2 regions of the Paenarthrobacter sp. NPDC089322 genome follow, and region 2 is predicted to be linked to the other one. Evidence: predicted binding sites of a transcription regulator. Region 2 holds the regulator's gene; the other holds the start of a gene.

Region 1 (5,382 bases), on a different contig from region 2:
ACTGACACAACTTCGCCGAAGCCGCTGGAAGCGTGCCAAGAAACGGGAGGACCGGCTGACCTGCAGCTCACCGGCGACTCCGCAACCAGGAAAGAAGCAAGCCCGTGGAGACGCCGACGGCGGCCCCCACCAAAGGTGAGGACCGCCGTCGTTAGTACTCTGAAACGCGACGTTCAGCAGAAGGAGGCTTAGAAGCCGCCCATGCCGCCCATCTCGTCGCCGCCCGGAGCCGGAGCGTTCTTCTCCGGCTTGTCAGCAACAACAGCTTCCGTGGTCAGGAACAGACCAGCGATGGAAGCAGCGTTCTGGAGAGCCGAACGGGTGACCTTTACGGGGTCGTTGACGCCGGCAGCCAGCAGGTCTTCGTAGACACCCGTAGCAGCGTTCAGGCCGTGGCCGGAAGGCAGGCCGCGAACCTTGTCGGCAACAACACCCGGCTCGAGGCCGGCATTGAAGGCGATCTGCTTCAGCGGAGCGTCGATGGCAACCTTGACGATGTTGGCGCCGGTGGCTTCGTCGCTCTCGAGGGTGAGGTTGGCGAATGCCTTGGCACCGGCCTGGATGAGGGCAACGCCACCACCGGCGACGATACCTTCTTCAACGGCAGCCTTTGCGTTGCGGACAGCGTCCTCAATGCGGTGCTTGCGCTCCTTGAGCTCAACTTCGGTTGCGGCGCCGGCCTTGATGACTGCAACGCCGCCGGCCAGCTTGGCCAAGCGCTCCTGCAGCTTCTCGCGGTCGTAGTCGGAGTCGGAGTTCTCGATCTCGGCGCGGATCTGGGCCACACGGCCTGCGATCTGCTCGGCGTCGCCGGCACCTTCAACGATAGTGGTCTCGTCCTTGGTGACAACAACCTTGCGGGCGGTGCCGAGGAGTTCCAGACCAGCGTTCTCCAGCTTGAGGCCGACCTCTTCGGAGATGACCTGGCCACCGGTGAGGATGGCGATATCGGCGAGCTGTGCCTTGCGGCGGTCACCGAAGCCCGGGGCCTTGACGGCGACGGACTTGAAGGTGCCACGGATCTTGTTGACGATCAGGGTGGCCAGAGCCTCGCCCTCGATGTCTTCGGCGATGATCAGCAGCGGCTTGTTGGACTGCATGACCTTCTCCAGGACCGCAACGAGTTCCTTCACGTTGGAGATCTTGGAGTTGACGATCAGGATGTACGGGTCTTCGAGGACCGTTTCCTGGCGCTCTGCGTCGGTGACGAAATAAGCGGAGATGTAGCCCTTGTCGAAGCGCATGCCCTCGGTGAGCTCGAGCTCCAGGCCGAAGGTGTTGGATTCCTCGACCGTGATGACGCCTTCCTTGCCCACCTTGTCCAGGGCTTCGGCGATCAGGCTGCCGATTTCCGGGTCACCAGCGGAGATGGAAGCCGTAGCGGCGATCTCTTCCTTCGTTTCGATTTCCTTGGCGGAGGAAAGCAGTTCGCTGATCACAGCGTCCACAGCCTTCTCGATGCCGCGCTTGAGGGACAGCGGGTCGGCGCCGGCTGCAACGTTGCGCAGGCCTTCCTTGACCAGTGCCTGAGCGAGGACGGTAGCGGTGGTGGTACCGTCGCCAGCGACGTCATCCGTCTTCTTGGCAACTTCCTTGACCAGTTCCGCACCGATCTTCTCGTAAGGATCGTCCAGCTCGATCTCCTTGGCGATGGACACGCCATCGTTGGTGATCGTGGGAGCGCCCCACTTCTTTTCGAGGACGACGTTGCGTCCACGCGGGCCGAGGGTGACCTTGACGGCGTCGGCGAGGGTGTTCAGGCCCCGCTCGAGGCCGCGGCGTGCCTCTTCATCAAATGCAATGATCTTGGCCATAACGGCGGTAGTCCTTTCGGGACAGTCGTTAAGAAGGTACCTGTCAGATAGGGTGCCCGCGACGGACGGTCCTTTGCTTGAGGCCTCTGTATGCCCCGAACTCCGGACCTCACCCCATCAAGGTGTTTCTTGATCCTCCCCTTTTCCGAGAGCTGTCCGGCGTCGGCGTCAGCCGGACCGGAGTTAGCAGTCGAAGCGGAAGAGTGCTAAATCAATAATTAGCACTCGACCAGTGAGAGTGCAAGCAGAGGAGACACTTTGAGCCCGGAATATGTTGACTTTTCAGCCGTTAGCTGAGGCACGGCCTACGCGGCTAAGCGACGCGTACGCTTTCGGCCTGCGGCCCCTTCTGGCCTTCACCCAATTCAAACTCGACGCGCTGGCCTTCCTCCAAGGCACGGAAGCCCTCCATCTGGATGGCCGACCAGTGCACAAAGACGTCGTCCCCGGAGTCATCCACAGTGATGAAGCCGTATCCTTTTTCGGCGTTGAACCATTTGACGGTTCCCAAAGCCATGATGCCCACACTTTCGCAGTAGCCAAGACCGGTTGCCGGGATCTCCGGACCGGAGTCAGTCCACTGTAACCACAGTCACTCTCCCCGCGCTGCCGCGGAAGGCGTGACCGTGCTTTTTGTTATTCAGGCTTAACCGGGTTGGGGATTCCGGGCGCCGCCCACGGCGGAAACCAGACGTCCTGCCTACTGGTAACCGGGTCCTACGACAACCACCAGCGGCTGCTGGACTTCAGGTGACTCCACAACCTGCGTGATGCCCAGGAGAGTTCCCAGAGCGTCGGCGTTGGCCTTCTGTTCCGGTGCGTTGTAGAAGATCACTGAGGCCTGTTGCGGCATGCCACCCCAGTTGCCCACGGTGCCCAATGCCCAGCCATCGCCCTGGACGAGGCCTGCCACGCGGCCAGCCAGACCGGCAGTACCGGTGCCGTTGTAGACGGCCACCGCCGTGGCTTTATCCACGGGTGCAGCGGACGGGGTCGCAGACGGCACGTCCGACGGGGTCGTCCCGGGGCTCGGTCCTCCGGACGCGATAGGCGCTGCGCTTGATTCGGTGGGAGCCGCGGACGGCGCGGTTTCAGTCTGCTGGGGCGCCGCCGTCGAGACGCTCGACGACGCTCCCGGCGCCACCAGGCCAAGTCGCGGAAGGATCAGGAAGGCCACCAAACCGAGCACCAGGGCAACGGCACCAACGGTCAACACCGGCCACAAAGTGGGGCGGGCTGTTTCCTGGGCATCGCGATGCACGCCCTGACGGGAACTGCTCTGCGGGACCCGGTCGAATTCATCCTTGGCATATTTGGTCATGGTGAAGCGTTGTCCTTGCTGGTTGCTGCTGACGGTCAGCCTGGCGATTTACGCGTCGGACCCCAAGCGGCGCGCTGTCCGCGCACGTTGGCGCGACGTACGTAGTCTACGCAGTCTCTTGACCAGCATGGGATCGTGGGCCAGCGCATCCTCACGATCAATCAACGCGTTCAAGATCTGGTAATAGTGGGTAGCGGAGAGATCGAACAGCTCGCGGATGGCTTGTTCCTTGGCTCCCGCGTACTTCCACCATTGGCGTTCCAAGGCCAACATCTGCTGGTCGCGCTCGCTCAACGGCGAGTCGCTGCGGATACCGGCCGCCAGGTCTTCAAGGGCCAAACCGGTAGCCTGCGCCGCCATCGGTTCCTGTGCTGGTTCTGCCACGGCACACTCCTTCGACGCTTGTGGGGGAAAATGTCCTACCCCCATGTTACGGGCGAATAACAACAGTGTCATTCGCGGGTCGTGCTGCGCGCGAGGCACAATGGCGTAGTGACTGGCGAGGAAGCATTGTTTGACCTTGAACCCCCGGGCGTTTCGGCTCCTGCCTTCGATGAACTGCTGGACAAGCCGATGGAAGAGCTCATGGCGCCGGACTGGGCCGACGCCCTCCGCCCGGTGGAGGGGCAGCTCCGCGATGCTTTGGGTTTCGTCGCAGGGCAGGCAGCGCAGGGCGTCCGGATTCTTCCCGACGCAACCAACCTGCTTCGCGCCTTCCGACGCCCACTGGACGACGTCAAAGTCCTCATCCTCGGCCAGGACCCGTACCCAACGCCGGGACACGCCGTCGGCCTTTCCTTTGCCGTATCCCGCCGAACCCGGCCCATCCCCCGGAGCCTTGCCAATATCTACCGCGAACTCCACGACGACCTCGGCCTCCCGCCACGTGTCCACGGCGACCTGACCGCCTGGTCGGATCAAGGTGTCCTGCTCCTGAACCGCGTTTTGAGCGTCGCTGCCGGAAATGCCGGCTCACACCGTGGCAAGGGTTGGGAGGCTATTACGACGGCGGCCGTCACCGCAGTCGCCAATCGCACCAATGATGCCGGACGCCAGAGCCCGCTCGTGGCGATTCTGTGGGGAAAAGATGCCGAATCCGTCATGCCGCTGTTGAACGGAGCGCCGGCCGTGGTGTCAGTTCATCCCAGTCCGCTCTCGGCGTCGAGGGGCTTCTTCGGATCAAAGCCCTTTTCCAAGGCGAACGAGCTCCTGCGGGAGCAAGGGGCGGACCCCGTGGATTGGGAACTTCCCGTCCTGTAGGGCCATTCCCCAACCCTCCATCACCAAACACCCCCAAAACCCCAACCCCCGATCACCCCTACGGGCATGGGTGAGAGGCCTCAGCCGAAAGGGTCATTCGGTGAGAGAGCCTTCAGCCCAAAGGGTCGTTCGGTGAGAGAGCCTTCAGCCGAAAGGGTCGTTCGGTGAGAGAGCCTTCAGCCGAAAAGGTCATTTGGTGAGAGAGCGATTGACTGACTGTAACGTTCGACTCATACCCAGCAAGCGTGCAGGCAATTAGCTTAGGCTTACCTACATGGCTGCACTCCCCGTCACCTCGTCCGCTGACCGCAAGACACGTCCCCAGGTCAACCTGCTTGTCCTGCGCAAGGAACGTCTCTCGCCGCACATGGTGCGGATTGTCGCGGGTGGCCCGGGCTTCAGAGACTACGCGAACAACGAATTCGTGGACCGCTACGTCAAAATCGTCTTCCCGCAGCCGGGCGTCGACTACCAACTTCCGTTGGACCTCTGGGCCATCCGCGAGACCATGCCCCGCGAACAGTGGCCGCACACCCGGACCTACACCATCAGGTGGGTGAACCTGGAAGCACAGGAGCTCGCCATCGATTTCGTCGTCCACGGCGACGAAGGCCTCGCGGGACCATGGGCAGCGGCGGCAGAGCCGGGTGATTCGCTGATCTTCACCGGCCCGGGCGGCGCCTACAATCCGGACACCGACGCCGATTGGCACCTTTTCGCCGGCGACGACGCCGCCATTCCTGCCATCGCGGCGTGCATCGAGGCACTGGGTCCGGAAGCACAGGGCATGGCCTTCCTGGAGGTGGACAGCGCTGCCGACATCCTCCCGATCTCGGCGCCTCAGGGCCTCGAACTCCATTGGTTGCAGCGCAACGGGGTGCCCGCGGGGTCCAGCGAGCTTCTCCTGGACGCCCTGCGGACTGCCGAGTGGCTGCCGGGCCGGGTGGATGTCTTCGCGCATGGCGAGCGGGGCTACATGAAGGGCCT
Region 2 (5,382 bases):
AGTGGGCCCGGAAAGCAGGACTGGCCGTCAGCCTGGACCTCATCTACGGCACACCCGGCGAGACCATGGCTGACTGGCAGGAGTCCTTGGAGACAGCGCTTTCCTACGAGCCGGACCACATCAGCGCCTACGCTCTGATCGTGGAGGACGGCACCAAGCTCGCTGCGCAGATCCGGCGCGGCGAAGTCCCCGGAATCGACGACGACGATCACGCAGCAAAGTACGAACTGGCGGACACATTGATTTCGGAATCCGGGCTGAAGTGGTACGAGGTCAGCAACTGGTCAAGGACGCCGCAGCAGGCGTGCCGCCACAATCTCGCTTATTGGCGCGGCGATGACTGGTGGGGCGTAGGCCCGGGAGCGCATTCCCACATGGGCGGCGTTCGGTGGTGGAACGTCAAGCACCCCACTGCTTATGCATCAAGGCTGGCAGCGGGCTCCTCGCCGGCCGCCGGACGTGAAACGCTCGACGCCGGTACCCGGGAGGTTGAGCGCATCATGCTTGAGGCGCGCCTTGGGACCGGTCTGTCGGTGGACGCTTTGGACAAGGTAGGACGCCACGCCATGGCCGGGCTCATTGCTGATGGCCTTGTTGATCCTGTGGCGGCATTCAAGGGCCGCTTGGTCCTGACCCTGAAGGGGCGGCTGCTCGCCGATGCCGTGGTTCGCAGGATCCTGCCGGACTGAGTCCTGGCCGGGCACCGACTACTTGATCCAGCGGAGATTAATGCGGTAACGGTGCGGCTGGCCGTGGTTTACCCGGATCCCGGCCGAGACCGAGAAACACGTCAGTGCCACCCAAATTGCCGTAGCTATCACCGCGAAGATGTTGCCGACGACTGGCAGCAGGACCAGGATGTTTGCCACGACTGCGGCGATGGTCGGCGGCAGGGTGAAATTCAGTGCTTCTTTGGATTCCTGTGCGGTGAATGGACCACGGTCGCGGAAAATCAGGTAGATCAATAGCGACGGCAGGCACCCAAGAATGCCGCCGAAGTGCGCCAAAGTAGCCCATTGACGGTCTTCGCTGGCGGTCAGGGGGAGTGCATTTGCAGGTGCGCCATGATACTGGGGCTGGCCTGCGGCCTGGCCCGGTTCGTCTGGGGCGTTGTCTGCCACGGTGTCTTCCCTTTGCTTTAAGATGCTGCAGTCTTGCTGTCCCAGAATACTGGGTCCGGCGGGCTTCACGGGACAAAACGCATCATGGCTTCGCCGGTGATGCAGCTTCAGCTCACCATGCGGCCTTAGGGCACTGTAAGGAAGTCGATGACTTCCTCCACCCTGCCAAGCAACGATGCCTCGAGATCCGCGTAGCTCCGCACAGCGCCGAGCAACCGTTGCCAGCCGAGGCCAATGTCTTCGGCGGTGTCATGGGGCCACCCGAAGGCAGTCAGGATCCCGGTCTTCCAATCCACGCCGCGCGGGATCTCGGGCCACGCCTCGATTCCCAGCACCTTCGGACGGATTGCCTGCCAAACATCCACATACGGGTGGCCCACAATCAGGACGTTTCCGGCAGCACCTGGCAGCGTCATGGCATCCTGGGCGATCCGGGACTCTTTGGAACCGGCAACAAGGTGGTCCACCAGGATGCCGAGCCTGCGCCCGGGGCCCGGCGCGAAGTCCGCGATGGCCGATTTGAGGTCGTCGACGCCATGCAGCGGCTCGACGACGATGCCCTCCACCCGCAGGTCATCACCCCAGACCTTCTCCACCAGTTCGGCGTCGTGCTTGCCCTCCACCCAGATCCGGCTTGCTTTTGCCACTTGGGCACGCTGCCCTTGGACCCGCACGGAACCGGACGCTGTTCGGCCCGGCGGCAATGAACCGGCGGGTGTTTTCGCGGCCGGGGGCATGAGGCGTATGGCCTGGCCTTCAAGCAGGAATCCAAACCCGAGCTGGAAGGACTTGGTCTTACCTTGTCTGTCCTCCAGGGAGACAATGTGCATCCCGCCGGACTTTTCGACCCTGGTTACTTCACCAACCCATCCGGACTGGACGTCTTCAAGGACCATCCCGCGTTGGACAGGTACCTCCGGCAGCGTCGTCTTCACGGGCGCGCTCAGGTCCCGGGGACCCCATGTGTCAAAAGCCAAACCTTCATACCTCTTCGCGCTGGAAATTTTGACAGGGCCGCTGCTGCTGCCGCCCGCTGCGGTCAACTCCCGGCGGGCCGGTTTCAATGCTAGCAACGGGCTGGCTCATACTAGACTTATTAGCACTTGGGCATGTTGAGTGCTAAGTACGTTGTAGCTGGTGGTCCCCGCAGCCTGGGATACCCGGCATTGGACAGCCGTCAGGAGGTGTTGCAATGAGTGAGCCACGCAAGCTGGAAGTGCTGCGCGCCATCGTTGAGGATTACGTACACTCCCGGGAACCAGTCGGTTCCAAGGCTCTCGTGGAACGGCACCATTTGGGGGTTTCCAGCGCAACCATCCGCAACGACATGGCCGTCCTGGAAGAAGAAGGCCTCATTGCCGCGCCGCATACCAGCGCCGGCCGGATTCCGACGGATAAGGGATACCGGTTGTTCGTGGACCGGATTTCCCAGGTCAAGCCCCTGTCCGCAGCGGAGCGTCGGGCCATCCACTCCTTGCTGGAAGGGCCGGACGACCTCGACGACATCCTGGAACGAACCGTAAGGCTCCTGTCGCAGCTGACCAACCAGGTCGCCGTCGTGCAGTACCCGCACTCCAACCGGGCCTTGGTGCGCCACGTCGAATTCGTCCTTCTGGCGCCCAAGCAGGTCCTGGTGGTGCTGATCGCAGATACCGGCAGCGTTGGGCAAAAGGTCATCGACGCCGGCTCGGATGTCAGCAACGAGGCTCTGATGGCGTTGCGTGCGCGGTTCCTGGGAAGCATTTCCGGCACTCAGTTGGCTCTTCTGTCGCAAGTGCTTCCGTCCGTTGTGGCCTTGTGCCCGCCGGAACTCCGCAGCTTGGCGCAGGTCCTTGCCCACGGTCTGGAAACGCTGAGTGACACAAGCCGTGAAGAGCGCATCCTGATGGCCGGTACGGCCAACCTTGCCCGGTCCAACGTGGACTTCCCGCTCAGCATCGGCCCCGTGCTTGAGGCGCTTGAGGAACAAGTCGTCATGCTCCGGTTGTTGTCGGACATGGGGGATGATCCGCGCGGTGTTACCGTCAGCATCGGCCGCGAGAATCCGTACGATGGCCTGGCCGAGGCATCAGTCGTGGCCACAGGCTATGGCTCGGGCGCGAAAGTGGGGATCCTGGGGCCCACCCGTATGGATTATCCAACCACCATGGCAGCCGTGCGTGCCGTGGCCCGATACCTGTCCCGAATTCTCGGCGGCTGAGCCAGCCCCGGGGCTAAGAACCGCAGTACAACAAGGAAGAGAAACCGACTTTGAGCAGCCACTATGACGTTTTGGGAGTCTCACCGGAAGCCACCGGGGAAGAGATCAAAAAGGCGTACCGCAAGTTGGCGCGAAAGCTACACCCGGACGTCAACCCGGGGGAGGACGTCGCTGAGCAGTTCAAGGCAGTGACCCATGCCTATGAGGTGCTGTCCGACCCCCAAAAGCGCCGCGTCTATGATGCCACCGGTAACGAGAACGGCACAGACAACGGCTTCGGCGGGGGCTACTCCGGCCAGGGCTTTGCTTTCCAGGACATCTTCGACACCTTCTTCGGTGGCGGAGCCGGAGGTCACGGCGGTCCTGCATCCAGGGTGCGCCGCGGCCAGGATGCCCTCATTAGCGTCCGGATTGACCTCAAGGATGCCGTGTTCGGCGTCAACAAGAAGCTCGAAGTCGATACTGCAGTCATTTGCCCAACGTGTGATGGCAGTTGCTGCCGGCCGGGCACTCATCCCGAACGGTGCGATATCTGCGGCGGCAGCGGCCAAGTGCAGCGGGCTGTCCGTTCCATCCTTGGTCAGGTTATGACTACGGCGCCGTGTGGTTCTTGCGAGGGCTTCGGCACGATCATCAAGGATCCCTGCAACGAGTGCAGCGGCCAGGGCCGTATCCGCAGCCGCCGGTCACTCACCATCAAGGTTCCGGCCGGTGTTGCCACCGGAACGCGCATCCAGTTGTCGGGGCAGGGTGAAGCAGGACCGGCGGGCGGACCGGCGGGCGACCTGTATGTAGAGATCCGCGTTAACAACGATTCCACCTACATCCGCGAGGGGGACGACCTTCATGCAACCCTGAGCGTTCCCATGACGGCCGCTGCCTTGGGCACGGAACTTAGCCTTGAGACGTTCGACGGACCGCAGGAGATCGACGTCAAGGCCGGCACGCAATCCGGCGAGGTCATTACCCTTCGAGGGCTGGGCGTGACGCACTTAAGGGGTTACGGCCGTGGAGACCTCAAAGTGCACCTTCATGTGGAGACCCCCGGCAAGCTCGACCCGGCCCAGGAAGAGCTTCTGCGACAGCTGGCCAAGTTGCGCGGCGAGCAGTTCACCGACGGCAAGCTCGTTGCCAGCGGCGGCATGTTCGCCAAGCTGCGGGACAAGCTCGGTAACCTGTAGCGGTGAGCAACCCCGTCTTCTTCACACCCGCCGGCAGTTTGGACGGTGTGGGTCCTGGCTCTGTGTTTGTCCTGGACGGTCCGGAGGCCAGGCACGCCGTCACCGTGAAACGGCTCACGGCAGGCGAAGCTGTGGACCTTGCCGACGGAGCAGGCGCACGGCTGACGGGAACGGTGGCTGAAGTCGGTCAGGGCACGCTGTCGGTCACAGCCACCGAGGTCACGTATGAGGGGCAACCGGCAACGCGCTTGGTGCTGGTCCAGGCGTTGGCCAAGGGCGACCGTGACGAGCTGGCCATCGAAACAGCTACCGAGCTGGGAATCGACGCGGTCATCCCGTGGCAGTCGGAACGGTCCATCGTCCGGTGGAAAGCTGACCGCGCAGCCAAAGCCCACGCGAAGTGGCAATCGGTGGTCACGGCAGCGGCCAAGCAGGCCCGCAGGTCATGGATACCCGTGGTTCGTCCCCTCATGGATTCAGCTGCGTTGGCCAAGGCTGTTGCCGGCGCCGACATGGCTGTCATCCTGCATGAGGACGCGAAGAACCCCTTGCGCTCCGTGCTGGAAGACTCACCAGTCCTGAAGGGCGCCGAACCGGATACACCGCGGGAGGTCATGCTCATTGTGGGACCCGAGGGCGGTATCTCGCCACGCGAGGTAACCCGCCTGAGTGACGCTGGAGCCGTTACGGCACTGTTGGGTCACCACGTGTTGCGGTCGTCGACGGCGGGTCCTGCCGCCGTCGTACTCGCCAGCGATGTCTTGGGTCGCTGGTAGGGGACGACGCACCGACCCGGTCCGGAGCCCGGACTTTTCGGTTAGCTGACGCTGAACAACCGCGTATCAGTGCTCGACTCGTCGGTTTGCCCGGAGGCGTCCAC

Evidence for each region. The regulator HrcA, encoded in region 2, represses chaperone genes, less so after heat shock. The targets are predictions, from matches to a motif close to TTNGCACTCGNNNNNNNCGAGTGCNAA.
Region 1: the regulator HrcA is predicted to act here: its motif matches at 2,033-2,059, upstream of groL (chaperonin GroEL).

The regions. Positions count from the first base shown of each region.
Region 1 is NZ_JBFBGW010000004.1:59,859-65,240, reverse strand. Features, by position in the region: gene groL (chaperonin GroEL) at 189-1,814, opposite strand; gene AB0N65_RS05975 (cold-shock protein) at 2,128-2,331, opposite strand; gene AB0N65_RS05970 (LytR C-terminal domain-containing protein) at 2,515-3,135, opposite strand; gene AB0N65_RS05965 (DUF3263 domain-containing protein) at 3,184-3,495, opposite strand; gene AB0N65_RS05960 (uracil-DNA glycosylase) at 3,628-4,395, shown strand; gene AB0N65_RS05955 (siderophore-interacting protein) at 4,670-5,382, shown strand, end outside.
Region 2 is NZ_JBFBGW010000002.1:225,407-230,788, reverse strand. Features, by position in the region: gene hemW (radical SAM family heme chaperone HemW) at 1-689, shown strand, start outside; gene AB0N65_RS03115 (DUF4870 domain-containing protein) at 708-1,121, opposite strand; gene AB0N65_RS03110 (DUF3097 domain-containing protein) at 1,247-2,098, opposite strand; gene hrcA (heat-inducible transcriptional repressor HrcA) at 2,314-3,321, shown strand; gene dnaJ (molecular chaperone DnaJ) at 3,372-4,502, shown strand; gene AB0N65_RS03095 (16S rRNA (uracil(1498)-N(3))-methyltransferase) at 4,505-5,278, shown strand; gene AB0N65_RS03090 (GerMN domain-containing protein) at 5,320-5,382, opposite strand, start outside.